DNA from 2 places in the Pantoea sp. SGAir0175 genome. Region 2 is predicted to be linked to the other one. Evidence: predicted binding sites of a transcription regulator. Region 2 holds the regulator's gene; the other holds the start of a gene.
The links. Region 2 encodes ArgR, which controls arginine synthesis, uptake and breakdown. Its sites were predicted from a motif close to ANTGAATAAAAATACANT; they were not measured.
Positions count from the first base shown of each region.

Region 1: the regulator ArgR is predicted to act here: its motif matches at 8,735-8,752, upstream of argC (N-acetyl-gamma-glutamyl-phosphate reductase).

Region 1 covers NZ_CP028081.1:86,661-102,504, forward strand. The annotation lists gene metB (cystathionine gamma-synthase) at 1-1,020, shown strand, start outside; gene C1N56_RS00425 (bifunctional aspartate kinase/homoserine dehydrogenase II) at 1,023-3,455, shown strand; gene metF (methylenetetrahydrofolate reductase) at 3,670-4,566, shown strand; gene ppc (phosphoenolpyruvate carboxylase) at 4,639-7,290, opposite strand; gene argE (acetylornithine deacetylase) at 7,540-8,688, opposite strand; gene argC (N-acetyl-gamma-glutamyl-phosphate reductase) at 8,856-9,860, shown strand; gene argB (acetylglutamate kinase) at 9,879-10,655, shown strand; gene C1N56_RS00455 (argininosuccinate synthase) at 10,670-11,887, shown strand; gene argH (argininosuccinate lyase) at 11,963-13,342, shown strand; gene C1N56_RS00465 (Ig-like domain-containing protein) at 13,443-14,318, shown strand; gene oxyR (DNA-binding transcriptional regulator OxyR) at 14,613-15,530, shown strand; gene sthA (Si-specific NAD(P)(+) transhydrogenase) at 15,513-15,844, opposite strand, start outside.
Region 2 covers NZ_CP028081.1:375,399-391,242, forward strand. The annotation lists gene yhdP (AsmA2 domain-containing protein YhdP) at 1-3,350, shown strand, start outside; gene tldD (metalloprotease TldD) at 3,415-4,860, shown strand; gene aaeR (HTH-type transcriptional activator AaeR) at 5,187-6,104, opposite strand; gene aaeX (p-hydroxybenzoic acid efflux pump operon protein AaeX) at 6,363-6,566, shown strand; gene aaeA (p-hydroxybenzoic acid efflux pump subunit AaeA) at 6,575-7,504, shown strand; gene aaeB (p-hydroxybenzoic acid efflux pump subunit AaeB) at 7,516-9,468, shown strand; gene C1N56_RS01835 (NAD-dependent succinate-semialdehyde dehydrogenase) at 9,580-11,034, shown strand; gene C1N56_RS01840 (barstar family protein) at 11,050-11,319, shown strand; gene yhcN (peroxide/acid stress response protein YhcN) at 11,379-11,645, opposite strand; gene C1N56_RS01850 (YdgH/BhsA/McbA-like domain containing protein) at 11,749-12,015, opposite strand; gene yhcN (peroxide/acid stress response protein YhcN) at 12,106-12,369, opposite strand; gene argR (transcriptional regulator ArgR) at 12,862-13,332, opposite strand; gene mdh (malate dehydrogenase) at 13,753-14,688, shown strand; gene mscM (miniconductance mechanosensitive channel MscM) at 14,735-15,844, opposite strand, start outside.

The sequences.
Region 1 (15,844 bases), 290 kb from region 2:
CGCCGCGGTAACCCGACGCGCGATGTGGTCCAGCGCGCGCTGGCTGAGCTGGAAGGGGGTGCGGGCGCGGTGCTGACCAACACCGGGATGTCGGCGATTCATCTGGTGACGACGGTGTTCCTGAAGCCAGGCGATCTGCTGGTGGCGCCGCACGACTGCTACGGCGGCAGCTATCGTCTGTTTGACAGCCTGAGCAAGCGCGGCGCTTACCGCGTGAAGTTTGTCGATCAGGGCGATGAAGCGGCACTGGCGGCGGCGCTGGCGGAAAAACCAAAGCTGGTGCTGGTCGAAAGCCCGAGCAATCCGCTGCTGCGCGTGGTGGACATTGCGGCCATCTGCGCCGCCGCGCGTGCTGCCGGTGCGGTGAGCGTAGTGGACAACACCTTCCTCAGCCCGGCGCTGCAGAACCCGCTGGCGCTGGGTGCCGATCTGGTGATCCACTCCTGCACCAAATATCTCAATGGTCACTCGGACGTGGTGGCCGGTGCGGTCATCGCTAAAGATCCGGCGCTGGTCACGGAACTCGCCTGGTGGGCGAATAACATTGGCGTCACCGGCGCGGCGTTTGACAGCTATCTGCTGCTGCGCGGCCTGCGCACCCTGGCACCGCGCATGGCGGCGGCGCAGCGTAACGCACTGGCGATTGTTGATTACCTGAAGCAACAACCGCTGGTGAAAAAGCTGTATCATCCGTCTCTGCCAGAGAACGCCGGACACCAGTTTGCCGCGCGTCAGCAGCGCGGTTTTGGCGCCATGCTCAGTTTTGAACTCGACGCCGATGAGGCGCGGCTGCGCCGCTTCCTGAAAGCGCTGCAGCTGTTTACGCTGGCGGAGTCGCTGGGCGGCGTGGAAAGTCTGATTTCGCATACCGCCACCATGACGCACGCCGGCATGTCGGCGGACGCGCGTGCCGCAGCGGGCATTTCCGACTCGCTGCTGCGTATTTCTGTCGGAATTGAAGATCACGAAGATTTAATCGCCGACCTGGATAATGCATTCAGGATCGCAGCCGAGGGGTAACCATGACGATTTCAGCAGGCGCGGGAACGCCGATCAAGCAGTTGCATAAATTTGGTGGCAGTAGCCTGGCCGACGCGCGCTGTTATCAGCGCGTCGCCGGTATCATGGCCGATTACAGCCAGCCGGGCGACTTAATGGTGGTCTCTGCCGCAGGCAGCACCACTAACCAGCTGATCAGCTGGCTCAAGCTGAGCCAGAGCGATCGCTTATCGGCCCATCAGGTGCAACAGGCGTTACGCCGTTTTCACAGCGAACTGATCGCTGCACTGCTGCCTGCTGAATATGCAGAAACCCTGACCGCAGCCTTCATCCGCGATCTTGAACGCCTGGCGGCGCTGCTCGACGGCGCCATCACCGATGCGGTGTACGCCGAAGTGGTTGGCCACGGCGAAATCTGGTCGGCGCGCCTGATGGCGGCGGTGCTCAGCCAGCGCGATATCGAAGCGGCGTGGCTGGATGCGCGCGACTTCCTGCGTGCCGAACGTGCGGCGCAGCCGCAGGTAGATGAAGGCAAATCCTGGCCGCTGCTGCAGGCGCTGCTGGCGCAGCATCCGCATAAGCGTCTGGTGGTGACGGGTTTTATCAGCCGCAGCGAAGCGGGCGAAACCGTGCTGCTCGGCCGTAACGGCTCTGACTACTCGGCAACGCAGATTGGCGCGCTGGCGGGCGTGAACCGCGTCACCATCTGGAGCGACGTGGCTGGCGTTTACAGCGCGGACCCGCGCAAGGTCTCTGATGCCTGCCTGCTGCCGCTGCTGCGGCTGGATGAGGCCAGCGAGCTGGCCCGACTGGCGGCGCCGGTGCTGCACACGCGTACGCTGCAGCCGGTCTCCAACAGCGACATCGATTTACAGCTGCGCTGCAGCTATCAGCCGGAGCAGGGCTCAACGCGCATTGAGCGCGTGCTGGCGTCCGGCACCGGCGCGCGCATTGTCACCAGCCACGACGATGTCTGCCTGGTTGAGATTCAGATTCCCGATAGCCACGATTTTGCCACCCAGCAGAAAGAGATCGATCTGCTGCTGAAGCGCGCGCAGCTGCGTCCGCTGGCGATGGGTATCCATCCGGATCGTCGCCTGCTGCAGCTGTGTTACACCTCGGAAGTGGTCAACAGCGCCTTTAACCTGCTGCAGGACGCGGCGCTGCCCGGTCATCTGCAGCTGCGCGACGGTCTGGCGCTGGTGGCGCTGGTCGGTGCTGGCGTAACGCGTAATCCGCTGCACAGCCATCGCTTCTGGCAGCAGATCAAAGACCAGCCGGTCGAATTCGTCTGGCAGTCAGAAGATCACATCAGCCTGGTGGCGGTGCTGCGCGTCGGACCGACCCAGCACCTGATTCAGGGACTGCACCAGTCGCTGTTCCGCGCCGAGAAGCGCATCGGCCTGATTCTGTTCGGCAAAGGCAATATCGGCTCACGCTGGCTGGAGCTGTTCGCGCGCGAGCAGGAGACGCTGTCGGCGCGTACCGGGTTCGAGTTTGTGCTGGCGGGCGTGGCGGACAGTAGCCGCAGCCTGCTGAGCTATGACGGTCTCGACGCCAGTCGGGCGCTGGCCTTCTTTGATGATGAAGCCGAAGCGCGCGACGAAGAGTCGCTGTTCCTGTGGATGCGCGCGCACCCGTTTGACGATCTGGTGGTGCTGGACGTCACCGCCAGTGATTCGCTGGCGCAGCAGTATCACGATTTTGCCAGCCACGGCTTCCACGTCATCAGCGCCAACAAAGTGGCCGGCGCTGCCAGCGGCCAGAGCTGGCGCCAGGTACGCGATGCCTTCGCCAAAACCGGCCGCCACTGGCTGTATAACGCGACCGTGGGTGCCGGACTGCCGGTCAATCATACGGTGCGCGACCTGCGCGAAAGCGGCGACAGCATTCTGGCGATTAGCGGTATCTTCTCCGGCACGCTGTCGTGGCTGTTCCTGCAGTTTGACGGCACGGTGCCGTTCAGCGAGCTGGTCGATCAGGCGTGGCAGCAGGGCTTAACCGAGCCCGACCCGCGCGTCGATCTCTCCGGTCAGGACGTGATGCGCAAACTGGTGATTCTGGCGCGCGAAGCCGGTTATGACATCGAACCGGATCAGGTGCGGGTTGAATCGCTGGTGCCGTCACAGTGCGAAGGCGAATCCATCGACCACTTCTTCGAAAACGCCGACGAGCTGAACGAGCAGATGCTGCAGCGCTTCGAAGCCGCACAGGAGATGGGGCTGGTGCTGCGCTACGTGGCGCGTTTCGATGCCAACGGTAAAGCGCGCGTCGGCGTGGAAGCGGTGCGTCCGGAGCATCCGCTGGCGGCGCTGCTGCCGTGCGATAACGTGTTTGCCATCGAAAGCCGCTGGTATCGCGACAATCCGCTGGTGATCCGCGGGCCGGGTGCCGGCCGGGATGTCACCGCCGGTGCGCTACAGTCTGATATCAATCGTCTCGCCCAACTGCTGTAAACCTGCTGCGCAGACGGCGTCCGCTGTCTGCGTTTTTCCTTCTGCTTCCCCGTCAGGTGAATCCCTTTCACTTTGGTTGAATATTTGTCACGCCCGGCAAGCAATTTTATGTTGACGCTAAGCTGAAGATCGTTCATTTTGTGCATCTGGACGTCTAAACGTATGGATGTTCGCGGTTCGCAAATTAATCGATATGTGATGATGAGGTAACAGGATGAGTTTCTTTCATGCCAATCAGCGCGAAGCGCTGAACCAGAGCCTGGCTGAGCTGAACGGGCAAATTAATGTCTCTTTTGAGTTTTTCCCGCCCCGCACCAGCGAAATGGAAGCAACCCTGTGGAACTCCATCGACCGCCTGAGCAGCCTGAAACCCAAATTCGTCTCGGTAACTTACGGAGCCAACTCCGGCGAGCGCGACCGCACTCACAGCATCATCAAAGGCATTAAAGAGCGCACCGGACTGGAAGCGGCACCGCACCTCACCTGTATTGATGCGACGCGCGATGAACTGCGCGCCATTGCGCGTGACTACTGGAATAACGGCATTCGCCATATCGTGGCGCTGCGCGGCGATTTACCACCGGGCGGCGGCAAACCGGACATGTACGGCAGCGATCTGGTGTCGCTGCTGAAAGAGGTCGGTGATTTCGACATCTCGGTAGCGGCCTATCCCGAAGTGCATCCGGAAGCGAAGAGTGCGCAGGCGGATCTGATCAATCTGAAGCGAAAAATTGATGCCGGCGCCAGTCGCGCGATTACCCAGTTTTTCTTCGACGTGGAGAGCTATCTGCGCTTTCGCGATCGCTGCGTGGCCACCGGTATCGACGTGGAGATCGTGCCGGGCATTCTGCCGGTCTCCAACTTTAAACAGCTGCAACGTTTCGCCACCATGACCAACGTGCGCGTACCGGGCTGGATGAACGCCATGTTTGACGGGCTGGATGATGATGCGGAGACGCGCAAAATGGTCGGTGCCAACATCGCCATGGACATGGTGAAAATCCTGTCGCGCGAAGGGGTGAAGGACTTTCACTTCTACACGCTGAACCGCGCCGAGATGAGCTACGCCATCTGCCACACGCTGGGTGTTCGCCCGACGCTGGCGGCATAAGCGTGAAAGGATAAAAGAGAAGGGGGCCTCAGGGCTCCCTTCTTGCTGTGATGCGTGATGCGCCGCCAGCCGTTAGCCGGTGTTACGCATGCCGGCCGCAACGCCAGCGATAGTGACCATCAGCGCCTGTTCTACGCGCGCATCAGGTTCATCGCCGCGCTCTTCCTGCGCACGCGCACGCTGCAGCAGTTCCGCCTGCAGCACGTTGAGCGGATCGGTGTAGACGTTACGCAGCGCGATGGATTCGGCGATCCACGGCTGGTCCGCCATCAGATGCGCATCGTTCGCGATGGTCAGCACCGCTTTGATGTCGGCATCGAGCTGATCGCGCAGCTGTTTGCCGAGCGGCCACAGCGATTTATCCACCAGACGCTGATCGTAATACTCCGCCAGCCACAGGTCAGCCTTCGAGAACACCATCTCCAGCATGCCGAGGCGCGTGGCGAAGAACGGCCATTCGCTGCACATGGTTTCCAGCTGATCCTGATGGCCTTCGTCCATCGCTTTCTGCAGCGCCGCGCCGGCCCCCAGCCACGCGGGCAGCATCAGGCGGTTCTGCGTCCAGGCGAAGATCCATGGAATGGCGCGCAGCGACTCTACGCCGCCGGTCGGACGCCGTTTCGCCGGGCGCGATCCGAGCGGCAGTTTACCCAGCTCCTGCTCTGGCGTCGCCGAGCGGAAGTAGGGTACGAAGTCCGGATTTTCACGCACATAGCCACGGTACATGGCGCACGAATAGGCTGACAGGCCGTTCATGATCTCCTGCCATTCGCGTTTTGGCTCTGGCGGTGGCAGCAGGTTGGCTTCCAGAATCGCCCCGGTGTAAAGCGACAGGCTGGCGATGGTGACTTCCGGCAGGCCATATTTGAAGCGAATCATTTCTCCCTGTTCGGTCACGCGCAGGCCGCCTTTCAGGCTGCCCGGCGGCTGTGAAAGCAGAGCTGCATGCGCCGGTGCGCCACCGCGGCCAATCGAACCGCCGCGTCCGTGGAACAGCGTCAGGGTAATGCCGGCTTTGTCGCAGGTTTTAATCAGTGCATCCTGGGCCTGATACTGCGCCCAGCTGGCTGCCATCACGCCGGCATCTTTTGCCGAGTCGGAATAGCCAATCATCACCATCTGCTTGCCGTTGATGAAGCCGCGATACCAGTCGATATTCAGCAGCTGGCTCATCACGTCATTGGCGTTGTTGAGGTCGTCGAGGGTTTCAAACAGCGGCGCCACCGGCATTGCGTAAGGGATGCCGGCCTCTTTCAGCAGCAGATGCACCGCCAGCACGTCAGACGGCGTTTTGGCCATCGAAATCACATAGGCGGCAATCGAGCCCTGCGGCGCTTCTGCCGCTACTTTACAGGTATCCAGCACTTCACGCGTGTTGTCGCTGGGCTCCCACTGCCGCGGCAGCAGCGGCCGCTTGGAATTCAGTTCACGGATCAGGAACGCCTGCTTATCGGCTTCTGACCAGCTTTCATAGTCGCCCAGTCCGAGATAGCGCGTCACTTCGGCAATCGCTTCGGTGTGGCGGGTGCTCTCCTGACGGATATCGATGCGCACCAGCGGCACGCCGAAGCACTTCACGCGGCGCAGCGTATCCAGCAGCTGGCCGTTGGCGATAATGCCCATGCCGCACTGCTGCAGCGACTGGTAAATAGCAAACAGTGGCTGCCACAGCTGATCGTTTGAAACCAGCAGATCGGCCGGACGCGGCAGGCGCTCACCCTTCAGACGGCGCTCCAGATAGCTCTGGGTGCTCATCAGCTGGCTGCGGATACGCTTCAGAATCACACGATACGGCTCCAGCGCCTCCGCATCGCCACACAGTTCGCGCACTTCGTCGCTGCACTCGGACATCGACAGCTCGGACACCAGCACGCCGATGTCGCGCAGGAACAGGTCGGCGGCTTTCCAGCGGCTTAGCTGCATTACGTGGCGGGTAATCGGTGCGGTGACGTTCGGGTTACCGTCACGGTCGCCGCCCATCCACGAGGTAAATTTGATGGGCACAAAATCCACCGGCAGCTGGATGCCGAAGCTCTCTTCCACCTGCTGGTTTAGCTCGCGCAGAAACGCCGGTACGCCTTCCCACAGGCTGTTCTCCACCACCGCGAAGCCCCATTTGGCTTCATCTACCGGCGTCGGGCGATATTTACGGATCTCATCGGTGTGCCACGCCTGCGCTACCAGCTGACGCAGACGGCGCATAACCTGGTTGCGTTCGTAGTCGGTGATGTCACTGTGGTCGAGCTGCTGCAGACAGCTGTTCACTTCGCCCAGCTTGTGGATCAGCGTGCGGCGGGTAATTTCGGTCGGGTGAGCGGTGAGCACCAGCTCCAGCGACAGCTCCTCAATCGCCTGGCGGATGGCCGGCTCGCTGAGATCGCTCTGCTGCTTCAGGCGCTCGAAGGTTTTTTTCAGCAGCTCCGGATGGTTAGCACCGTCGCCGCTGCGCGAAATGGTTTGATACTGTTCTGCCACGTTGGTGAGGTTAAGGAACTGGCTGAACGCGCGTGCCACCGGCAGCAGCTCGTCGTTAGACAGGTTTTGCAGCGTGGAGAGCAGTTCCTTACGATGAGTGTCATTTCCTGCACGGGATGACTTAGAGAGCTTGCGGATGGTCTCCACCCGATCGAGGATGTTCTCTCCCAGTGCATCCTTTATCGTATCCCCGAGCAGTTTGCCGAGCATACTGACATTACTTCGCATTGCGGAATATTGTTCGTTCATGTGACCCTGACACCCTTATCGTCTTAAATATAAAACCTCTATACCCAACGGGCATAACATCGTCTTTTATCTAGCCACGGTTCTTCCTGTTCGTCAATTGACTTAAATTGCCGGTATCGTGCTGCTAACTATCGGAAATTCATCGAATTTAATTGACAGGAGGTGGGATAAGTTATTCTTATTATCAAATCCCGGATAATGACGGGGAAATTTGCTGATTTCGCAGTGAAATGCCCCATCTTTTAATCATCAATGGCAAAAATGCTGCACAACCTGAGTGATAAGCGCATGAGTCGGCTTAATAAATGCGGTATCAATAAACTCGTCTGGCTGATGCGCCTGATTGATGGATCCAGGCCCTAACACCAGCGTCGGGCACAACTGCTGGATAAACGGCGCTTCGGTGCAGTAATTCACCACTTCTGTCGGCACCCCCAGCAGCTTCTCCACCACCTTCACCAGTTCATGATCGGCCGGGCATTCGTAGCCGGGAATCGGCGGATGCAGCTCACCGACAGTCAGACGGCCCGGCCAGCGCGCGCTCACCGGTGCCAGCGCTTCATTGAGTAAACCGTCGAGATCGCTCAGCGTCAGTCCCGGCAGCGGACGGATATCCATATGCAGCTCACAGCAGGCGCAGATGCGGTTCGCCGCGTCGCCGCCGTGGATATGGCCAAAGTTCATGGTCGGATACGGAATGGCGAAGCCGTCATGGTGATAGCGCTCTTTCAGCGTATTACGCAGCTGCATCAGCTGAGTAATGGATTCATGCATCAGCTCGATAGCGTTCACGCCGCGCGCCGGATCGCTGGAATGACCAGACTGACCCTGAATACGGATGGCGTGCGACAAATGGCCTTTGTGGGCGCGCACCGGTTTCAGCGACGTCGGTTCGCCGATGATGGCGCAGTCCGGCCGCAGCTGGGTCGATTCAGAAAAGTATTTCGCGCCGGCCATCGTGGTCTCTTCATCGGCGGTGGCGAGGATGTACAGCGGTTTGCTGAGCTTCGTCACGTCAACGTCACGCAGCGCATCAAGAATAAAGGCAAAGAAGCCTTTCATGTCGGCGGTGCCTAAGCCGTACAGCTTGTTGTCGTGTTCGGTCAGGGTGAAGGGATCGCGCGTCCAGCGGCCATCGTCGTACGGCACGGTGTCGGTATGGCCCGCCAGCAGCAGGCCACCTGCGCCGCTGCCGCTGCGCGCCAGCAGGTTGAATTTATGGCGCGTACCCGGCACCGGCTGGACTTCCACGCTGAAGCCGAGATCGCGGAACCAGCCCGCCAGCAAATTGATTAAAGTTTCATTGCTCTGATCCAGCGCGCTGTCGGTGGCGCTGATCGACGGTGTTGCAATCAGCTGGCGGTAGAGTTCGATAAAAGGTGGAATTTTTGTCTTCACTGTTGACGGTCCCTGGGTTAGGATGTATCAATATTAATGCATTAATAGTGAATAAAAATACATTAACGTCGTCTGCATGTGAACTGAAAAAAGCTGCAAACGGCATCGTGGGCAACGGGGCAATGCCGCGACCCGATACGTGTGACTGTAATAAGGTATACAGCCTGATGTTGAATACGCTGATCGTTGGTGCCAGTGGTTATGCTGGCGTAGAGCTTGCCACCTACCTGAATCGCCACCCGCATATGAACATAACCGCTTTGGCGGTTTCAGCGCAAAGCCCGGATGCCGGAAAGTTACTCTCCGATCTCCATCCGCAGCTGAAAGGCAGGGTCGATTTGCCATTGCAGCCGCTGGGTGATGCCGCAGAGTGGGCCGGCAAGGTCGATGTGGTGTTCCTCGCCACCGCACACGAAGTCAGCCACGATCTGGCTCCGGAATTCCTGAAAGCCGGCTGCGTGGTGTTCGACCTCTCAGGCGCGTTCCGCGTTAACGACGACGGCTTTTATCAACAGTATTACGGTTTCAGCCATCAGCACCAGGCGTGGCTCGACAAAGCCGTTTACGGCCTGGCCGAATGGAACCACGAGCAGATTAAAGACGCGCAGCTGGTGGCAGTGCCGGGTTGCTATCCGACCGCCGCGCAGCTGGCGCTTAAACCGCTGATTAAGGCTGGCCTGCTTAATTCGGCTCAGTGGCCGGTCATCAATGCCACCAGCGGCGTCAGCGGTGCCGGACGTAAAGCCAGCGTCACCACCAGCTTCTGTGAGGTCAGCCTGCAGCCGTACGGTCTCTTCAATCACCGTCACCATCCGGAGATTGTGGCCCATCTCGGCACGCCGGTGATCTTCACGCCGCATCTCGGTAATTTCCCGCGCGGCATTCTGGAAACCATCACCTGCCGTCTGAACGCCGGTGTGAGCCAGCAGGATGTGGCGGCGGCGTTCCACAGCGCTTACCACGATAAACCACTGGTGCGGCTGTACGACAAAGGCGTACCGGCGCTGAAAGCGGTGGTTGGCCTGCCGTTCTGCGATATCGGCTTTGCCGTGCAGGGCGAGCACCTGATTGTTGTCGCAGCGGAAGACAACCTGCTGAAAGGCGCCTCCTCACAGGCGGTGCAGTGTCTCAATATTCGTTTCGGCTTCCCCGAAACGCTGTCTCTGATTTAACGGACGGATAACCTGACCATGAGCAATCCTCTGATCATTAAGCTGGGCGGCGTACTGCTGGATAGCGAAGAAGCGCTGGCGCGTCTGTTTGATGCCCTGCTGGCGTACCGCACGCAGTATCAGCGTCCGCTGATCATCGTCCACGGCGGTGGCTGCCTGGTGGACGAGCTGATGAAGAAACTGGCGCTGCCGGTGAAAAAGAAGAACGGTTTGCGCGTGACGCCAGCCGATCAGATCGACATTATTACCGGTGCGCTGGCCGGCACCGCCAACAAAACGCTGCTGGCATGGGCGAAGAAGTACGGCATTGGCGCAGTGGGTTTATGCCTCGGCGATGCCGGACTGGTGAACGTGGCACAGTTCGATGAGGAGCTGGGGCATGTCGGCAACGCCACGCCGGGCAATCCGCAGCTGCTCAATACGCTGCTGGATGCAGGCTATATGCCGGTGATCAGCTCGATTGGCATCACCGACGGCGGCGAACTGATGAACGTCAACGCCGACCAGGCCGCGACCGCGCTGGCGGCGACCATCGGTGCCGATCTGGTACTGCTGTCAGACGTCAGCGGTATTCTCGACGGCAAAGGTCAGCGCATCGCCGAGATGACCGCAGCCAAAGCCGAGCAGCTGATTGCTCAGGGCATTATTACCGATGGCATGATTGTGAAAGTGCATGCGGCGCTCGACGCGGCGCGTACGCTGGGCCGCCCGGTGGATATCGCCAGCTGGCGTCATGCTGAACAGCTGCCAACCCTTTTCAACGGCGTGTCGATTGGCACCCGGATTCTCGCATAATCAAGGATTACGACATGAGCACGCAAAACATCAAAAAAATCGTTCTGGCTTACTCGGGCGGTCTGGATACCTCGGCCATCATTCCCTGGCTGAAAGAGAACTACGGTGGTTGTGAAGTGGTGGCGTTCGTGGCCAACATTGGTCAGGATCCGGCCGATCTGGAAGGCGTAGAGAAGAAAGCGCTGCAGTCGGGCGCGTCTGAGTGCCACGTGGTCGATCTGCGTGAAGAGTTTATCAGCGAATACGTTTACCCGGTGCTGCAGACCGGTGCGCTGTACGAAGGCACCTATCTGCTGGGCACCTCAATGGCGCGTCCTATCATCGCCAAAGCGCAGGTTGAACTGGCGCTGAAAGTGGGCGCAGACGCGCTGTGCCACGGCGCAACCGGTAAAGGCAACGATCAGGTGCGTTTCGAAAACACCTATACCGCGCTGGCACCGCAGCTTAAAGTGGTGGCACCATGGCGTGAGTGGAACCTGCGTTCGCGTGAAGCGCTGCTGGATTACCTGAAAGAGCGCAATATTCCGACCACCGCGTCGCTGGAAAAAATCTACAGTCGTGATGAGAACGCCTGGCACATCTCGACCGAAGGTGGCGTGCTGGAGAGCCCGTGGAACGCGCCGAACAAAGATTGCTGGGTGTGGACCGTCGATCCGCTGGAAGCGCCGGATCAGCCAGAAAACGTCACCGTCAGCGTGGAGAAAGGCCAGGTTGTCGCGGTGAACGGTGAGAAACTGAGCCCGTTCCAGTGTCTGGAAAAACTCAATGCGCTGGGAGCGAAACACGGCGTGGGCCGGATTGATATCGTGGAAAACCGTCTGGTGGGCATCAAATCACGCGGCTGCTACGAAACCCCTGGCGGCACCATCATGGTCAACGCGCTGCGTGCGGTTGAGCAGCTGGTACTGGATCGCGACAGCTTTAAATGGCGTGAACAGCTGGGTCAGGAGATGTCTTACGTGGTGTATGACGGCCGCTGGTTCGCACCGCTGCGTCAGTCAATCCAGGCCGCTGCCGCATCGCTGGCAGAGCTGGTGAACGGTGAAGTGGTACTGCAGCTGTACAAAGGCCAGGCCACGGCGATCCAGAAAAAATCGGCGAACAGCCTGTACTCAGAAGAGTTTGCCACCTTCGGCGAAGACGAAGTGTACGATCACCGTCACGCGGGCGGCTTTATCCGTCTGTTCTCGCTCTCTTCACGCATTCGCGCGCTGAACGAGCAGAAGAAGTAACACCGGCGGCAGGCGACATATTTTGCAGGGGCGGCTTCGGGCCGCCCTTTGTTTAACAGATTCAGGAGCAAACAGATGGCACTTTGGGGCGGACGTTTTTCACAGGCGGCAGATCAACGGTTTAAACAGTTCAACGATTCACTGCGGTTTGACTACCGCCTGGCGGAGCAGGACATCATCGGTTCGGTGGCCTGGTCAAAAGCGCTGGTAACGGTAAACGTGCTGAGCAGTGAAGAGCAGCAGCAGCTGGAAGCCGCGCTGAATGCGCTGCTGGAAGAGGTTCGCGCCAACCCTCAGCAGATTCTGCAGAGCGATGCCGAGGATATTCACAGCTGGGTGGAAGGCAAGCTGATCGACAAAGTCGGCGCGCTGGGCAAAAAGCTGCACACCGGGCGCAGCCGTAACGACCAGGTGGCGACCGATCTCAAACTGTGGTGTAAAACGCAGGTGGCACTGCTGCTGGAAGCCACGCGCGAGCTGCAGTCAGCGCTGGTAGCCACGGCTGAAGCCAATCAGGATGCCGTGATGCCGGGCTACACCCACCTGCAGCGGGCGCAGCCGGTGACGTTTGCCCACTGGTGTCTGGCCTACGTTGAGATGCTGGCGCGCGACGAGAGCCGTCTGCAGGATACGCTGAAGCGGCTGGATGTCAGCCCGCTGGGCTGCGGCGCGCTGGCCGGTACTGCTTATGAGATCGACCGTGAGCAGCTGGCCGGCTGGCTCGGCTTCGCCTCTGCCACGCGTAACAGCCTGGATACCGTGTCCGACCGCGATCACGTGCTGGAGCTGCTGTCTGATGCCTCGATTGGCATGGTGCACCTGTCGCGCTTCGCTGAAGACATGATCTTCTTCAACACCGGTGAAGCCGGCTTTATTGAGCTGTCCGATAAAGTGACGTCGGGCTCATCGCTGATGCCGCAGAAGAAAAATCCGGACGCGCTGGAGCTGATCCGCGGCAAGTGCGGTCGCGTGCAGGGCGCACTGACCGGCATGATGATGACGCTGAAAGGGCTGCCGCTGGCGTACAACAAAGATATGCAGGAAGACAAAGAAGGGCTGTTCGATGCGCTCGATACCTGGCTTGACTGCCTGCATATGTCAGCGCTGGTGCTGGATGGCATTCAGGTGAAGCGTCCGCGCTGTCAGGAAGCCGCCGAGCAGGGTTACGCTAACTCGACCGAACTGGCCGATTATCTGGTAGCCAAAGGCGTGCCGTTCCGCGAAGCGCACCATATCGTCGGCGAAACCGTGGTGGAAGCGATCAAACAAGGCGTCGCGCTGGAAGCATTAAGTCTGGCGCAGCTTAAGCAGTTTAGCGCGGCGATCGGGGAAGATGTTTATCCGGTGCTGTCGCTGCAGTCTTGTCTCGATAAGCGTAACGCGCGCGGCGGCGTGGCACCACAGCAGGTGGCGCTGGCGATCGGCGAAGCGAAGCAGCGCTTAAACCTGGCGTAATGCGCGCCAGGAAATTTCTTTCGCAAAAAAGAGACAATTCTTGATCGGCCTGGCGTGAAGAGTTCTTAAAGTGTGCTCGCAGTTAATTTGGAGAATATAAATGAGCACTTCACGCTTTGGCTACCCTTTCTTTCCTCTGGAGCCGGCCGTTGAAAACCAGGTTCCTGTCACCTTCGATTCCGCCTCGGTGAATGACGGCGGTTTTATTGTCGATGGCGAAATCACCCGCGATACGCGCCCTGCGCTGAACGGCTATGCCGGCCGTGGCGTCACGCTTGAGTGTTACCATAACGGCGAGTTAGTGGGCAGCACTCTCAGCGATGCTCAGACCGGCTACTTCAGTTTTACGCTGCCTGCCGCGCTGGCGGGCGGGAGTCATCAGTTCGTGGCACAGGTGGCGGCAATGCCGCAGAGCGCCAGCGCGCCCTTCACGCTGATCGTCGAAGACGCCGGTTTTGTGCCGGTCACGCTAACCGCGATGCACAGCGGCGCGCAGTTTATCTGGCCGGAAGAGAGCACTACGCAAACCCAGCCGACCTTTTCCGGTAAAGGCCAGCCCGGCAGCCGGGTTGAGCTGTTTGATAACGATGAGCCGCTCGGCAGCGCGCTGGTCGATAGCGATCACAAATGGACCTTTACGCCGTCTCATGCGCTGGCCGCTGGCGAGCATCAGATTGTGGTGACATGCGGCGCAGGGAATGTCAGTGCGCCGGTCAGCCTGATCGTTGCGGATGATATTACGGGAGATGTGGCCCGGCCGGAGGCACTCAGCGGCCTGCATCTGCACGACCTGCTGGCCAGCGTGCCGGTTAACCTGTTCCAGGACGCGGAGCTTAACCCGGCCACGCAGCAGTATGAGCTGGTGCTGAATAATGACGATCTGCAGCAGGAGCTGACGCAGTCCGGTATCGTCAGTCACTCCCTGGTGCTGACGGAGCAGGATTTGCAGCAGTTGCTGGGTGATGTGCCACTGTGATGCAGAGGCAAAAAAAAGCGGGCTTTAAGTAGCCCGCCAACCTCTAGCTTCGGAATTACATATAGTTATAGGCACATCATCAAAGGGCTGGCACTCCCGGCCAACTCAGTGATTTCGTGAGCAGGTTGCAGGTGCTGCTCCAGATTGTTGTTGTTGCGTGTGTGCGTTAGCCGCTTTAACAATCTGTGGTCTTAATCAGATGGCCGGTATTATTCCTGTTCACCGCTTGATAGGGCTAATCGTTCATTGCTATTCTATCTATCGCCACGGGCTATCGTGGTTTGGAGGCTATCAATGAACATTCGTGATCTGGAATATCTGGTTTCGCTGGCGGAACATCGCCACTTTCGTCGTGCCGCTGATGCCTGTCATGTCAGCCAGCCGACCCTGAGCGGGCAGATTCGCAAGCTGGAAGATGAACTGGGTGTGATGCTGCTGGAACGGACCAGCCGTAAGGTGCTGTTTACTCAGGCTGGACTGCTGCTGGTGGATCAGGCGCGAACCGTGCTGCGTGAAGTGAAGGTACTAAAGGAGATGGCCAGCCAGCAGGGCGAAACCATGTCCGGGCCGCTGCACATTGGTCTGATTCCGACCACCGGTCCCTATCTGCTGCCGCATATTATTCCGATGCTGCATCAGACCTTCCCGAAACTCGAGATGTATCTGCACGAGGCGCAAACGCAGCAGCTGCTGGCGCAGCTCGACAGCGGTAAGCTCGACTGCGCGATTCTGGCGCTGGTAAAAGAGAGCGAAGCTTTTATTGAAGTGCCGCTGTTTGATGAGCCGATGAAGCTGGCGATCTATCAGGATCACCCGTGGCACGATCGCGATCGCGTGCCGATGTCGGATCTGGCCGGTGAGAAACTGCTGATGCTGGAAGATGGTCACTGTCTGCGCGATCAGGCGATGGGCTTCTGCTTCGAAGCCGGCGCTGATGAAGATACTCATTTCCGTGCGACCAGCCTGGAAACGCTGCGCAACATGGTAGCAGCCGGCAGCGGTATCACTTTGCTGCCGTCGCTGGCGGTACCGAATGAGCGCGTACGTGATGGCGTGTGCTATCTGCCGTGTTACAAACCGGTGCCGCAGCGCACCATCGCGCTGGTGTATCGTCCGGGATCGCCTCTGCGCAGCCGCTATGAGCAGCTGGCAGAAGCAATTAAAACCCACATGCAGGGTTACCTGGACCGTTCGTTAAAACAGGCGGTTTAAGCCGTTTAACGCCGCCACGCGGTAGGCTTCGGCCATGGTGGGGTAGTTGAAGGTGGTGTTCACGAAATACTCAATCGTGTTACCGCCGTTCTTCTGCTCCATGATGGCCTGGCCGATGTGAATGATCTCCGCCGCACGCTCGCCAAAGCAGTGAATACCCAGAATCTCTTTGGTTTCGCGGTGGAACAGGATCTTCAGGCTGCCGACGTGCATGCCGACAATCTGCGCGCGCGCCAGATGCTTAAACTGCGCACGGCCCACTTCATACGGCACTTTCATCGCCGTCAGCTGCTGTTCGGTTTTGCCGACGGAGC
Region 2 (15,844 bases):
TCACGCCTTCCGGCCAGCATGCCGAACTGGCGATTCCCCGCCTTACCTGGCTGAACGAGGACAACCGCCATCGCGCCGAAGGCGAAGTGAGCCTGTCCAGCTTCACCGGCCAGCACGGCGTGGTGCAGGTACGGCTCGATCTTAACGATACTAACGGCTTACTCAACGACGGCCGCATCTGGATGCAGGCCGATGATGTGGACGTGCGCCCGTGGATTGGCCGCTGGCTGCGTGATAATACCAGCCTGCAAAGCGCGCGTTTCAGCCTGGCCGCGTGGGTCAACCTGCGCGACGGCGAAGTGTACGCGGGCGATCTGCTGCTGAGCAAAGGCGGCGCACGCTGGCGCGGCGAGCAGGGCGATCATCAACTGCAGGTGGATGGCCTGACCGCGCATCTGGCGCGCTACCAGAATGGCTGGAGCCTGACGGTGCCGCAAACCCGGCTGATGACTGACGGCGTGGCCTGGGATGCCGGCCATATCGCCCTGCTGTGGAAGCCGGAAGATAAACAGATGATCGGCGCGAACAGTGCAGCGGAAGTGCGGGTGCGTGCCACCCGGCTCGATCTGCAGCGTCTGGCACCGCTGGTGCCGCTGTTTGCGCCGCTCTCGCCCACGCTGCTGGACAACTGGCGGGCGCTGCAGCCGCGCGGCTATATCGACGCGCTGGCGCTGGATATTCCGCTGGCGCAGCCGGAGCAGACGCGTTTGCAGGCGCGCTGGCGCGATCTGGCGTGGCAGCACTGGCAGCTTTTGCCGGGCATCAGCAATCTGAGCGGCAGCGCCAGCGGCAGTCTGAACCACGGCCAGCTGGATGTGCAGATGGGCCAGGCCGAAGTGCCGTACGGCGATATGTTCCAGGCGCCGTTACAGATTCAGCAGGTCACCGGCAGGATTAACTGGCTGCGCGATGGCAACGGCCTGACGCTGGATGGCCAGCAGCTGGACGTGCAGGCACGTTCGCTATGGGCGCGCGGCGATTTCCGCTATCAGCAAAATGTCGGTAAAGCGCCGCGCCTCGACATTCTTGCCGGGATTCGCGTCACCGATGCCGGTGATGCGTGGCGCTACTTCCCCGAGCCGCTGATGGGCCACGATCTGACGCAGTATCTCAGCGAAGCGGTCAAAGGCGGCCAGGTGGAGAATGCCACGCTGCTGTTTGCCGGCGATCCGCGTCTGTTCCCGTTCAAACACCACGACGGCATGTTTGAAGTGGCCGTGCCGGTGCGCAATGCTACCTTCCAGTTCCAGCCAGGCTGGCCGGCGCTGCAAAACCTCGATATCGACCTCGATTTTATCAACGACGGTCTGTGGATGAAGGCGGCGCAAACCCGGCTGGGTGCGGTGGACGCGCGCAACGTCAGTGCGGTAATCCCGGATTACCTGAAAGAGAAGCTGATCATTGACGGTGATTTGAGCGGCGAAGGTAAAGATATCGCCGACTATTTCGCCCGCACGCCGCTCAAATCCACGCTGGGTGCGGCGCTGGAGCAGCTGCAGATTGGCGGCAACGTGCGTGGTTCGCTCAACCTGGATATTCCGCTGGATGGGGAACTGGTGCACGCCAGCGGTAACGTGGTGCTGAATAACAACAGCCTGCACATTAAGCCGCTCAACACCACGCTGAAAAACCTGACCGGACGTTTCCGCTACAACAACGGAAACCTGGAGAGTGAAGAGCTGCAGGCCAACTGGTTCGGTCAGCCCACCGGCGTGCGTTTCACCACCACGGAAAATCCCGATGATTTTGGCGTTAACGTCAAACTGCTGGGCGACTGGCAGCCGGCAAAACTGGCCATGCTGCCTGCCAGTGTAAGCAGTAAGCTGGGCGGCAGTCTGGCGTGGCAGGGCAATGTCGACATCACGCTGCCGCATCAGGGTGGGGCGCGCTACAAGGTTGATATCAATGGTGACGGCAAGACAGTGAGCAGTCACTTACCTCCACCACTGGATAAAGAGGCCGGTGAGGCACTGCCCATCGCCATTAATGCCAGCGGCGATTTGCACAGTTTTAACCTCAGCGGCAGCGTGCGTGAGCACCATCGCTTTAACAGCCGCTGGCTGCTGGAGCCGCAGCTGCGCGTCGATCGCGGTATCTGGCTGAATGATGCCAAAAGCACGCCGGCGCTACCGGATCGGCGCGGGATGGTACTCAATCTGCCGGCGCTGGACGGCGAAGCCTGGCTGGGGCTGATGACCGGCGCGACGGGTTCACGCAATGCGCAGGGCGAGACGGACATCGGCGGCGCATTGCTGCCGGGCGATGTGACGTTGCGCACCCCGGCCCTGACGCTCGGCGGCCAGCAGTGGCACGATGTTAATGCCACGGTGACCCAGGGCGCGGGCGGCAGCACGCAGCTGCAGCTGGAGAGCCGCGAAGCGCGCGGCAGCCTGCGAACCGCACAACACGCGCCGTGGCAAATCGACCTGAGCTATCTTTATTACAATCCGCAATGGAGTGACGGTGAAGCGGGCAAGGCCTCCTCGCCGTTCAGCGGTGACAGCGGCATTGATTTCCGCAGCTGGCCAGCGCTGCAGCTCAACTGCGCTGAGTGCTGGCTGCGCGGGCAGAAGTTCGGCCACATCCAGGCCAGGCTCCAGCCGCAGGGAGAGACGTTAGCACTCACTAACGGCAGCGTCGATACCGGCAGCTCGAAGCTCAATGTCGCGGGTGAATGGGTGAACAAAGCGGGCGAGCAGCGCACCTCGTTAAAAGGCAGCCTGAGCGGCAAAAATATCAATGATGCCACCAACTGGTTTGGCATGAACACGCCGCTGCGCGATGCGCCGTTTAAAATTGATTATGACCTGCACTGGCGCTCCGCACCGTGGCAGCCTTCAGAAAAGACGCTGAGCGGCACGCTGAAAACCCACTTCGGCAAAGGGCAGATTGCGGATGTGAACACCGGTCGTGCCGGACAGTTGTTGCGGCTGGTGAGCTTCGATGCCCTGCTGCGTAAGCTGCGCTTCGATTTTAGCGATACCTTTAATGAAGGTTTCTGGTTTGATTCGATCAACGGCACGGCGTGGATTGAAAACGGCGTGATGCGCACCGATAACCTGCTGGTAGATGGCCTCGAAGCGGATATCGCCATGCAGGGCAAAATAGATCTGGTGCAGCGGCAAATCGACATGGAAGCGGTGGTGGCACCGGAGATCGGTGCCTCGGTTGGCGTGGCCACCGCGTTTGTGATTAACCCGGTGGTCGGCGCGGCGGTTTTTGCCGCCAGCAAGGTGCTGGCTCCGTTGTGGAATAAGATTTCGCTGCTGCGCTATCACATCAGCGGACCGCTGGATAAGCCGGAAATCAATGAAGTGCTGCGCAAACCGCGCGAAGCCGATAAGAAGTGAATTTGACGCCGTCGGGGAATTGCCGCAGGCTATGACTATCCGAGCACATAATGAGTGAGAAACGATGACTCTGAATCTGGTAAGTGAGCAGTTACTAGCTGCGAACAGCATTAATCAGCAGGACCTTTTTTCCCTGTTAGGGCAGCTTTCAGAACGTCGTCTGGACTATGCCGATCTCTATTTTCAGTCCAGCTTCCATGAATCCTGGGTGCTGGAAGACAAAATCATTAAAGATGGCTCTTATCATATCGATCAGGGCGTGGGCGTCCGCGCGGTAAGCGGCGAGAAAACCGGTTTTGCCTATGCCGATCAAATCAGCCTCAACGCCCTGCGCCAGTCGTCCGAAGCGGCGCGCAGTATCGTGCGCGAGCAGGGCAACGGTAAAGCGCACGCGCTCTCCGCGGTGCTTAACCGTTCGCTGTACGCCCCGGTCAATCCGCTGGACAGCCTGACGCGCGAAGACAAAATCGCGCTGCTGCACCGGGTTGATAAAGTGGCACGCGCCGCCGATCCGCGCGTGCAGGAAGTGAATGCCAGCCTGAGCGGCGTCTACGAGCAGGTGCTGGTTGCCGCCACCGACGGTACGCTGGCGGCGGATATTCGTCCGCTGGTGCGCCTGTCCATTAGCGTTCAGGTGGAAGATCAGGGTAAACGCGAGCGCGGCGCCAGCGGCGGCGGTGCGCGTACCGGCTACGAATTCTTCCTTGCCGATGAGAGCGGTGATGTACGGGCTGATGCCTGGGCGCGCGAAGCGGTGCGCATGGCGCTGGTTAACCTGTCCGCCGTCGCGGCACCAGCCGGTACGCTGCCAGTGGTGCTGGGTGCGGGCTGGCCAGGCGTGCTGCTGCACGAAGCGGTGGGCCACGGTCTGGAAGGGGATTTCAATCGCCGCGAGACTTCCGTCTTCAGCGGTAAGATGGGCCAGCTGGTTGCGTCCGAACTCTGCACCGTGGTTGACGACGGTACCCTTCAAGGGCTGCGTGGTTCGCTGGCGGTGGATGATGAAGGCGTGCCGGGACAGTACAACGTGCTGATCGAAAACGGCGTGCTGAAAGGCTATATGCAGGACAAGCTCAATGCGCGTCTGATGGGCGTGCCGCCTACCGGTAACGGGCGTCGTGAATCCTATGCGCACCTGCCGATGCCGCGCATGACCAACACCTATATGCTGGCGGGCAAATCGACGCCGCAGGAGATCATTGAGAGTGTGGAGTATGGTCTGTATGCCCCTAACTTTGGCGGCGGCCAGGTCGATATCACCTCCGGCAAGTTTGTGTTCTCGACCTCCGAGGCTTATCTGATCGAGAACGGCAAAGTCACCAAACCGGTGAAAGGCGCGACGCTGATCGGCTCCGGCATTGAGGCGATGCAGCAGATTTCCATGGTCGGTAACGATCTGGCGCTGGATAAGGGCGTCGGCGTGTGCGGTAAAGAGGGCCAGAGCGTGCCGGTCGGCGTAGGTCAACCCACGCTGAAGCTGGATAAAATTACCGTGGGCGGAACGGCTTAAGGTTCATGCTGGTGCGCATCAGTGCGCACCCTGTCAAAACCGCGCAATGGGTTTGTACAATGCTTGTCAGTTATGAGTAAACAGCACGCACACTTTGGTAGCGGCGCAATTTATTGCGCGAAGCATGGATGGGAACGGTGCTGCTAGTAGTACGCGCGATTAATCGCGCCGCTACGAAATCTGCGGTAATTGAATTTGGTACTTAACTGATCGGCATTACGCAATTGTTTTGCCAGGTCACCTTTCAGGGTGACCTGGCATGCATAACTGCCCCGCATTTTCCCGTATGCACCCTTCAGGCCAGCCACATCAGCGCCAGACGGCGGCTAACTTTTGCGGTGCTGCTGATACTGCCTCGCCACCTGCCTGAAATACTCGGTCAGATAATTGATACACACCTGCACCTTGAGCGGCAGCTTATCCTTCTCGGTATAGACGGCATACACCGGGCGCGGCTCCGAGTGATACTGCGGGAACAAAATATCGATCTCACCGGCGTTAATCTCATCAATCACCCACATCAGCGGCACATAGGCGATACCGCAGCCGGCTTTCAGCCAGCGAATCAGCGTCTGCGAATCATTGGTGACAAAACGCCCCTGCGGCGTCAGGCGCGTCACCAGGCCTTCCGGCGCCACCAGCTCGAAGGTGTTATCCGGGCGCACGCTGTACTCGAGCCAGGAAAAGTTGTCGATTTCAGCCGGCTTTTCCGGCGTGCCGTGCTGGGCCAGGTAGCTCTTCGCCGCGCATACCACCATCGGCATGGCGCCCAGCCGGCGCGAGAACAGGTTGGAATCCTGCAGCTCACCGACGCGTATCACCACATCCAGCCCGTTAGCAATCAGGTCCGGCGCCGGTATGCCGGTCATCAGGTTGACGCTCAGTCCCGGATATTCGTGCAGCATCTCGCTGGTCATGGCGGACAGGACATTTTGCGCCATGGTGGTTGAGCAGCCGATGCGTAAAATCCCGATCGGCGTGTTGTTGAAGGCGTACAGCTGTTCGTGCACCTGCGAGGCCTCTGCCAGCATGCGGCGGCAGCCCTGATAATAAATCTTACCGGCTTCGGTCAGGCCCAGACTGCGGGTGCTGCGGTTAAGCAGTTTCACCTGCAGCTCATCTTCCAGTCTGGCAACAATCTGGCTGATTGACGAGACGCTGAGCTGCAGCTGGCGTGCGGCGGCGGTAAATGAGCCCAATTCAACCACTTTGGCGAAAATGGACATGCCTTTGAGTCGTTCCATTGTTTACTCTGGCTAAAAAGTGATTTAGCTCACAATATGTAGAAAACGTATAGTCAAGCGCGTTACTATACGCACGCTGGGTCTCTTCACCGCACCTGAACACGGCAGTGTTTACCCGATGATACGCTATGATTAGCTCAACGCGGCCTGAATGTTGTCATCAGATTATCCGTCATCCCACTATCATCAACCCGACGTGCCAGAGGGCATGAGGGCAGGTATCGGTGCAATCCGGCAAGGTCGAACTAAGGAACCGAAATGAGTGTGCTTCCGGTATTTGTCGTATTCGGGCTGTCTTTTCCGCCCATCTTCATTGAACTACTGGTTTCGCTGGCGCTGTTCTGGCTGGTGAAACGCGTGCTGACGCCCAGCGGGATTTACGATCTGGTGTGGCACCCGGCACTTTTTAACACAGCGCTGTATTGCTGTGTGTTTTACCTTGTATCCCGTCTATTCGTCTGAGGTTTTAAGTGAAAGCGCTAATAAGAAAAATCGCGCGTTACGCCATTACGCTCCTGCTGGTTATCATCGCTGTTATTATCATCTTCCGCGCCTGGGTGTTCTATACCGAGTCGCCGTGGACGCGTGACGCCAAATTCTCCGCCGACGTGGTGGCGATCTCCCCGGACGTGACCGGACTGATCACCGACGTCCCGGTACACGACAACCAGCTGGTGAAAAAAGGCGATACGCTGTTTATCGTTGACCGTCCGCGCTACCAGAAAGCGCTGGATGAGGCGCAGGCGGATGTCGAATATTACCAGGCGCTGGTCAGCGAAAAACGCCGTGAAGCGGCGCGGCGTAACCAGCTCGGTACCAGCGCGATGTCGCGTGAAGCCATTGAGCAGTCGAATAGCGACCTGCAGACCAGCGAACATCAGCTGGCCAAAGCGGTGGCGACGCGCGATCTGGCGGTGATCGACCTCGATCGCACCACCATCAAAGCGCCGTCCGATGGCTGGGTCACCAACCTCAACGTCTATCAGGGGGAATTCATCACGCGCGGCTCGGTGGCCGTGGCGCTGGTGCAGCAGCACTCGTTCTACGTGCTGGCCTACATGGAAGAGACCAAGCTGGATGGCGTGCGTCCCGGCTTCCGTGCGGAAATTACTCCGCTGGGCAGCAACACGGTGCTGCGCGGCACAGTTGACAGCATCGCGGCTGGCGTGACCAACAGCAGCAGCAGCGTTGACAGTAAAGGCATGGCCACCGTGGACTCCAACCTTGAGTGGGTGCGTCTGGCGCAGCGCGTACCGGTGCGTATTCGCCTTGACGATCAACCCGGCAACCGCTTCCCGGCGGGGACCACCGCCACCGTGGTGATCACCGGTGACAAAGACCGCCAGACCAAAGTGTCGCCGATGGCGCAGCTGTTCAACCGCCTGCGTGAGTTTGGTTAAGCGGGGGCGATATGATTGAGTTTTTGCGTTTCCCGGTAAAGCTGACCTTCGCGCTGGTGGCAGCGCTGATGATTGGCTTTCACTTCAATCTGGAAACGCCGCGCTGGGCGGTGATGACCGCCGGCATCGTGGCTGGCGGCACCGCCTTTGCCGCGGGCGGCGATCCTTATTCTGGCGCGCTGCGCTACCGTGGCGTTCTGCGTATTATCGGCACCTTTATCGGCTGTATCGCGGCACTCACCATCATGATTGCGACGGTGCGCGCGCCGGTGGTGATGCTGCTGCTGTGCTGCCTGTGGGCCGGCATGTGCGTCTGGCTCTCATCGCTGATTAAAGTCGAAAACTCCTATGCGCTGGGCCTCGCCGGTTACACCGCGCTGATCATCGTGGTGACCGCGGATGCCAGCGGCGGCCTGACGCTGGCGCCGCAGTTCGCCGTGGAGCGCTGCAGCGAAATTGTGCTCGGTATCCTGTGCGCCATTCTCGCCGACATGCTGTTCTCTCCGCGCTCGATCAAGAAAGTGATTGATGCGGAAGTGGATGCGCTGCTGGTAGCGCACTACCGCCTGCTGCAGCTGTGCGTGGCACACGAGGATAAAGAGGAAGTCGACAAAGCCTGGAGCGCACTGGTGCGCCGCACGACCGCGCTCAACGGTATGCGCAGCCAGCTGCTGATGGAGTCGTCGCGCTGGAGCAACACCAGCCGCCGGCTGCAAATGCTCAACACGCTATCGCTGACGCTGATTACTCAGGCCGCTGAGACCTTCCTGATTCAGAATTCGCGCCCGGATTACATCCCGCCGCAGTATCGCCTGCTGATTGAAAAAGAGGTAACCAGCGTCAGCGACGTACATAAGCGCATGAAGCTGATGCGCCGCGTTATTGGCGTCAGCAGTAAAAGCGTGCCGTTTACCCTGGCCAGCTGGGTCGGCGCCGCGACCGAATATCTGCTGCTGATCAATGGCGTTAAAAGCAACAGCCGTATCACCACGCTGGAGGAGAGCATTCTGCAGCGTGAGGTGGTGATCCAGGCGCGCTCAGCGGAAACGCATCATGCGATGATCAATGGCGTGCGCACCTTTGTCGCCACCGCGCTCGGTTCGCTGTTCTGGCTGTATACCGGCTGGACTTCCGGCAGCGGCTGCATGGTGATGCTGGCGGTGATTACCGCGCTGGCGATGCGTATGCCGAATCCGCTGATGATGGCGAAAGACTTCTTCTACGGCATGGCCTTTGCGGTGCCGTTGGGCATGCTCTACTTCATCTGGGTATTGCCGGGCACCCAGCAAAGTGCCTTGCTGTTGTGTATCGCGATTGGCGCACTCGGCTTTATCGGCGGCATCTTTGTACAGCGGCGGCAGATTGGTACGCTGGGCGCACTGATCGGCACCATTAACGTGCTGGTGCTGGATAACCCGATGAAGTTTGAGTTCAACGTGTTTCTCGACAACGCGCTCGGCCAGTGGATTGGCAGCTTTGTAGCGATGATGGTGATTTTGCTGATTCGTGACAAATCCAAAGCCCGCACCGGACGCAAGCTGCTGAATCGCTTTATGTATGCTGCGGTGGCCGCGCTGACCACCAATCAGGCGCGCCGGCGTGAGAACCATTTACCAGCGCTTTATCAGCAGCTGTTCCTGCTACTTAATCTGTTCCCGGGCGATATCGACAAGTACCGGATCGCGCTCACGCTGATTATTGGTCATCAGCGCCTGCGCAACGCGGAGGTGCCGGTCAATGCCGACCTGTCGGCGTATCACCGCCAGCTGCGCGCCACCGCCGACCGCATTATTGCGGCCAGCAGCGATGATAAACGGCGCTACTACTTTGAGCGCCTGCTGCAGGAGCTGGACGTTTATCAGCAGAAGCTGCAGCACTATGCCGCTCCGGCCAGCGTGACGGAACCGGTGAAACGGCTGTCGATGATGCTGGATAAGTACCAGAACACCCTCATCCAAATCTGAAACTGGCCGCTGCCTGGCGCAGCGGCTGGCCTGATGCCACGCTGACCCTCATTGCCCGATTATTGCCATCTATACTTTCCTGACAGGATGCTTACTGACAGGAGAATAACGATGTCCACTTCCCTGCAACAACACGAACTGTTCAACACTGGCTACTTCGCTGACGGCCAGTGGCACACCGCCAGCAGCACCTTTGATGTCACCAATCCGGCCACCGGCGAGGTACTGGCGCAGGTGGCGAAAGCCGGCAAGGCTGAAACCGAACAGGCGATTGCCGCCGCACAGCGCGCTTTTCCGGCGTGGCGCGACAAAACCGCCAAACAGCGCAGCGAAATCCTTTATCGCTGGTACCAGCTGATCATTGAGCACAAAAGCTGGCTGGGCCAGCTGATGACCGCCGAGCAGGGCAAACCGCTAAAGGAAGCCGAGGGGGAAGTAGAGTACGCCGCCAGCTTTATTCAATGGTTTGCCGAGCAGGCGAAGCGCGCCAACGGCGAAATTATCCCGCCGGCCAAAGCCGGTTCACGCATTCTGGCGACGCGCGAGCCGATTGGCGTGGTCGCTGCCATCACGCCGTGGAATTTCCCGATGGCGATGCTGACGCGCAAACTCGGCCCGGCGCTGGCGGCCGGCTGCACCGGCATCATCAAGCCGGCCAATAACACCCCGCTCAGCGCCTTTGCGCTGGTGGCGCTGGCACAAAAGGCGGGCGTGCCGGACGGCGTGCTGAACGCGGTAGCCGGCGACACGCACGCCATCAGCGACGCCATTATGGCTTCCCGCGCGGTGCGTAAAATCTCCTTTACCGGTTCCACCGCAGTGGGGAAAACGCTGATGCGGAACGCGGCCGAAACCATGAAGAAAGTCTCGATGGAGCTGGGCGGCAACGCGCCCTATATCGTGTTTGACGATGCCGATATCGACGCGGCGGTGCAGGGGGCTATCGCCAACAAATTCCGTAACGCCGGCCAGGTGTGCGTCAGCGTTAACCGCTTCTATATCCACAACGCAATATACGACCGCTTTGTGCATCAGCTGGCTGAGGCGGTGGGCAAACTGAAAGTGGGCAACGGCGTGGAGCCGGGCGTGGTGGTCGGGCCGCTGATTGAGCCGTCCGCGGTGGAGAAAGTGGAAGAGCATGTCAAAGATGCGCTGAGCAAAGGTGGGAAACTGCTGGTGGGCGGCGAGCGCCATCCGCTGGGCGGTAACTTCTGGCAGCCGACGGTGATTGCCGATGCGCATGAAGAGATGCAGCTGGCGCAGGAAGAGACCTTCGGTCCGGTGGCCGCCTGCTTCCGCTTTGACGATGAAGCTGAGGTGATCGCGCGCGCCAACAATACCGAATACGGTCTGGCGGCTTACTTCTATACGCAGAATCTGCAGCGCGTGTTCCGCGTTTCGGCGGCGCTGGAAGCCGGCATGATTGGGATCAACGAGTGTGCGGTCTCGACCGAGCTGGCGCCGTTTGGCGGCGTGAAAGAGTCCGGACTGGGACGCGAAGGATCGGTGCTGGGCATGGAAGAGTATCTGGAAGTCAAAGCGCTGCACCTCGGCGGTCTGGCGTAGCGAGAGGATGTCACCATGAGAACCGAGCGTTTCGACTTCAATGAAATCGTCGATCAGGCTCATTTCTACCGTCAGTTTTGCGAACGTTTCGCGCTGGCGGATCGCACCATTCAGGATCTGGACGATCTGTGGGAAATGATCATCGGCGAGCAGATCCCGCTGCCGCTGGAAATTGCGTTCATCAATCTGGGGAAAGGGCAGAAACGCCGCTATGGTGCGCTGATATTGCTATTCGATGAGGCAGAAGAGGAGCTGGAAGGCCAGCTCCGCTTTAATGTTCAGTAGCACAACCAAAAAGGGCCCCGGCAGGCGGGGCCAAAGGGTTCGTCAGAATTGACGAGGAATTATTTGTACAGCTCTGCAGTCAGGTGATAGCTGTCACCGGTGCGCGCTTCAATCACTTTATACGCGCTGGCACCCTGCTCATCGGCTTTCTGAGAAAGCTGAGCGCGGTAATCCATAGGTGAGCCGCCTGTTCCGCTAACGGTAATGGTCTGGCCGGTAGATTGCAGATTCTGCGCGGATTCATCCGTTACCAGTTGGGCAGCTGAAGCGCCAAAAGCGAACAGAGAAAGCAGCGTAGCGGTTGCGATGGTTGTTTTGATTTTCATAATTCGTCTCCTCATTAGAATCAACAACCTGCGGCACTAAGAGGGTAAGCGGGTCGTCGATCTTCTCCCGGCGACTGCATAACGCCGGATCGATAGTTAAAGTTTATTTGTACAGTTCAGCCGTCACGTGGAAGGTGTTGTCCTGATTGTTCTCAATGATGCGGTAATGGCTGGCACCCTGAGCATCGGCTTTCTGGGACAGTTCCTGACGGATATTGGTCTGGTCGCCGTCGACGCCGCTCACGCTAATGGTCTGATTCAGCGGCTGCAGATTTTCAGCCTGGGTGTTGGTTACCAGGGTGGCAGCACTGGCGCCAAAAGACAGAACGGAAGCCAGACTCAGTACAGCAATAGATAATTTGGTTTTCATGATTCACTCTCCTGAAATGGGGTGGGCAACCTGAGAGGCAAACGCCTCTCAAACGGGTCGCCGTTCACACTGCATCTTGTTCCGGCAAACTTATTTATAAAGTTCCGCGGTTGCGTGGTAGCTGTTGTCGTTATAAGCCTCAACAACGCGATAGGCTTTAGCACCTTGCGCTTCAGCTTTGGCGTTCAGCTGCTGATGGATATCCATCGGTGAGCCGCCAATGCCGCTGACGCTGATGGTGCCGACCGGCTGCAGGTTCGCTGCCTGTTCGGCGTTGATAGAATCTGCGGCGAAAGCACCAAATGACAGGGCAGATAGAACACTCAGGGTGGCGATAGTAGTTTTAACGTTCATGGTATTTTTCCTCGTCTTCTGTTTTTCTCTTTTTGATTTCGTGTGATTTGCATCACGAAAAGAAGTATAGATCTAATCACCCATGAAATTAATATCCCGCTAATAATGATTGGTTGTAATTCTTTATCCTTATGGCACATTTTTATAACGCAAAGTTATTAAAACCGCCTGGATCTTAACCAGGAGGGTGTATTTCCATGCAAAAACAATGATCTGCATCAAATTATCTTTTTGTGCGAAACAATGTGGTTGATCAAGCTGGCTGTGCGCTAAAAGCAAGAGATAACCGCTAAGCACTAATTGTAAAACAGCGTAAAATAGCGCAAAGGGTTAAGCAGGCGAAAAGGTCGTACCAATACCTTCGCGCATTGAGAACCCGGCGGAATATGGCTAAGCGGTTATTTTGTAAGGTGTTGGCGATAAAACAGCGGGAGAAACGTGGGCGGGCAGGCAAGGTTACCGGCAGGTGAACCGCCGGTAACAGACAGGGTTTTATAGTTCCTGTTCGAATAACACCAGCACGGCGTCATACAGCTGCTTCACCGTAAAGGCGCGCGCTGGCGTAATAAAGATGGTGTCGTCACCGGCGATGGTGCCGAGAATGCCTTCGGCTTTGCCGAGGGAGTCGAGCAGGCGGGCGATCAGCTGGGCCGCGCCCGGGCTGGTATGAATCACTACCAGCGCATCGTTATAGTCGATATCCAGCACCAGATTCTTCAGCGGACTGGTGGTGGTAGGCACGCCCAGTTCGGCAGGCAGGCAGTACACCATCTCCATTTTGGCGTTACGCGTGCGCACCGCGCCAAACTTGGTCAGCATACGAGAAACTTTTGACTGGTTGATGTTGCCGAAGCCGTCTTCCTGCAGCGCCTGGACAATTTCGCCCTGAGAGCTGAACTTTTCTTCTTTCAGTAAGGCTTTGAACGCCTTTATCAGATCGTCTTGTTTAGATGGGTTTCGCATAAGCTACCAATAAAAGAGGGTTGCAGCAGGCAACAGGCCCGTCGCAGATAAATTATTATGCATTTAGATGAATTTTTATGCAATAAGCGGATGCGTGAATTCACGGCATGCGCGTGTGGGGCGGGCATGATAACAGAGTTTTATCCTGCACCAAAATCGCGCGCTGGCGCGCAAAGCGAAGGTTGCAAAGTTGTTATATTATTGAAGTGGTAACAACAAAACGATGATCATTGCCGTCCATAGTCTTCTGGCTGCGACTGGATCATTCAGGCGACTTCTGAAGTGGAGATGTCTCGGGAGCCGATTGCGGCGTAATGTTATTGCGCGACAGGTGTGTCGCTATCGCCTGAGAAGTTGATTAAACTCGTAACCTGATGGATTTCCGGCATATCTCTGCCCCACCTTAATAAGGAGTTCAGGATGAAAGTTGCCGTTCTCGGTGCAGCTGGTGGTATTGGCCAGGCACTCGCTCTGCTGCTCAAGACCCAATTACCCGCAGGTTCAGCCCTCTCACTGTATGACATTGCCCCGGTGACACCAGGCGTCGCGGTTGATCTCAGTCACATTCCTACCGCCGTGAAAGTTGAAGGGTTCAGTGGCGAAGATGCGACGCCGGCTCTGCACGGCGCCGATGTGGTGCTGATCTCGGCCGGTGTGGCACGCAAACCTGGCATGGACCGCGCCGATCTGTTTAACGTCAACGCCGGTATCGTGCGTAACCTGATTGAACAGGTGGCGACCACCGCGCCAAAAGCGCTGATTGGCGTCATCACTAACCCGGTAAATACCACGGTGGCGATTGCCGCCGAAGTGCTGAAAAAAGCCGGTGTGTACGATAAAAACCGGCTGTTTGGCGTCTCGACGCTGGATGTGATTCGCGCCAACACCTTTGTCGCTGCCCTGAAGGGCAAACAGCCTACGGAGATTGAAGTGCCGGTGGTCGGCGGGCATTCAGGCGTGACCATTCTGCCGCTGCTGTCGCAGGTTAAAGGCGTCAGCTTCAGCGAGCAGGAGATCGCCGACCTGACGAAACGTATTCAGAATGCCGGTACCGAAGTGGTGGAAGCCAAAGCCGGTGGCGGCTCGGCGACGCTGTCGATGGGCCAGGCGGCGGCGCGCTTTGGTCTGTCGCTGATTCGTGCACTGCAGGGCGAAGCCAATGTCGTAGAGTGCGCCTATGTGGAAGGCGACGGCGAGTACGCGCGCTTCTTCTCGCAGCCGCTGCTGCTGGGCAAAAACGGTATCGCCGAACGCCGTCCGCTCGGGCCGCTCAGTGATTTCGAACAGCAGGCGCTTAACGGCATGCTGGAGACGCTGAAAAAAGATATCGCGCAGGGCGAAGAGTTTGTGAAGTAACTCGCGCGTAAAGAAAAAACGCCCGGCGCATGCCGGGCGTTTTGTTTTACAGGCCACCGGATTTGAAGGTCCGGCTGGCAGTCGAACCGTTGCTGGCCGGCGTTTTGCGCCCCAGCGTTTCCATCCGTACCTGGAACGGCGGGAACGGCATCTCAATGCCATGCTCTTCAAAGCCGCGCAGAATCAGCTGATGCAGCTCATGGCGCAGCGGCATGCGATGACCCATCTCCGCCGCGTGCACGCGCAGCTCAAACAGCTGAATGCCCTGCTGCAGATCCACAAGGAACACATCCGGCGCTGGCATATCCAGCACGTAGGTACAGCGATCGGCCGCCTGCTTCAGGATGGTCGTCACCTCTTCGCTGTTAACGTGGGCCGGTGCCGGAATGGTCAGCACCACGCGCGTCACCGAATCCGACAGCGACCAGTTGACGAACTGCTCGGTGATAAAGGCCTTGTTCGGCACAATAATCTCTTTGCGGTCCCAGTCGGTAATGGTGGTGGCGCGCGTATTGATGCGGGTGATGCTGCCGGTCAAATCGCGAATGGTCACGGTATCGCCGATACGAATCGGTTTCTCAAACAGGATGATCAGGCCGGAGATAAAGTTGGCAAAGATCTCCTGCATCCCAAAGCCCAGCCCCAGACCCAGCGCCGCTACCAGCCACTGCAGTTTTGACCACTCCACGCCAATAATCGAGAAACCAATCAGACCGCCGACCAGCATCAGCGCGTATTTGGTCAGGGTGGTAATGGCGTAACCGGTACCGGGCGACAGGCTGAGGTGTTGCAGCAGCGCCAGCTCCAGCAGCGCCGGCATATTGCGCACCAGCTGGGTGGTAATGATAAAGATCAGGATGGCGATCAGCACGGCACCCAGCGTAATGGGCTGTACGCTCTCGACGCCCTGCACCGTGGTGCTGGCATCCCACAGCGGGATGTTGTCGAGGAAGCTGAACGCGGAGTGGATCTCAGACCACAGCACAATCACCGACACCAGCGCAATCAGCGTCAGAATCGAGCGGACCAGCCGCAGCGACTGCGCGCTGATCGCATCCAGATCGATAATCGGCTCTTCGACTTCCACGGTATCGGTGCTGACGGCAGACTGCTGCTCTTTTTCCTCTTCGCTGCGCGCGCGGTTGGCCAGCATATC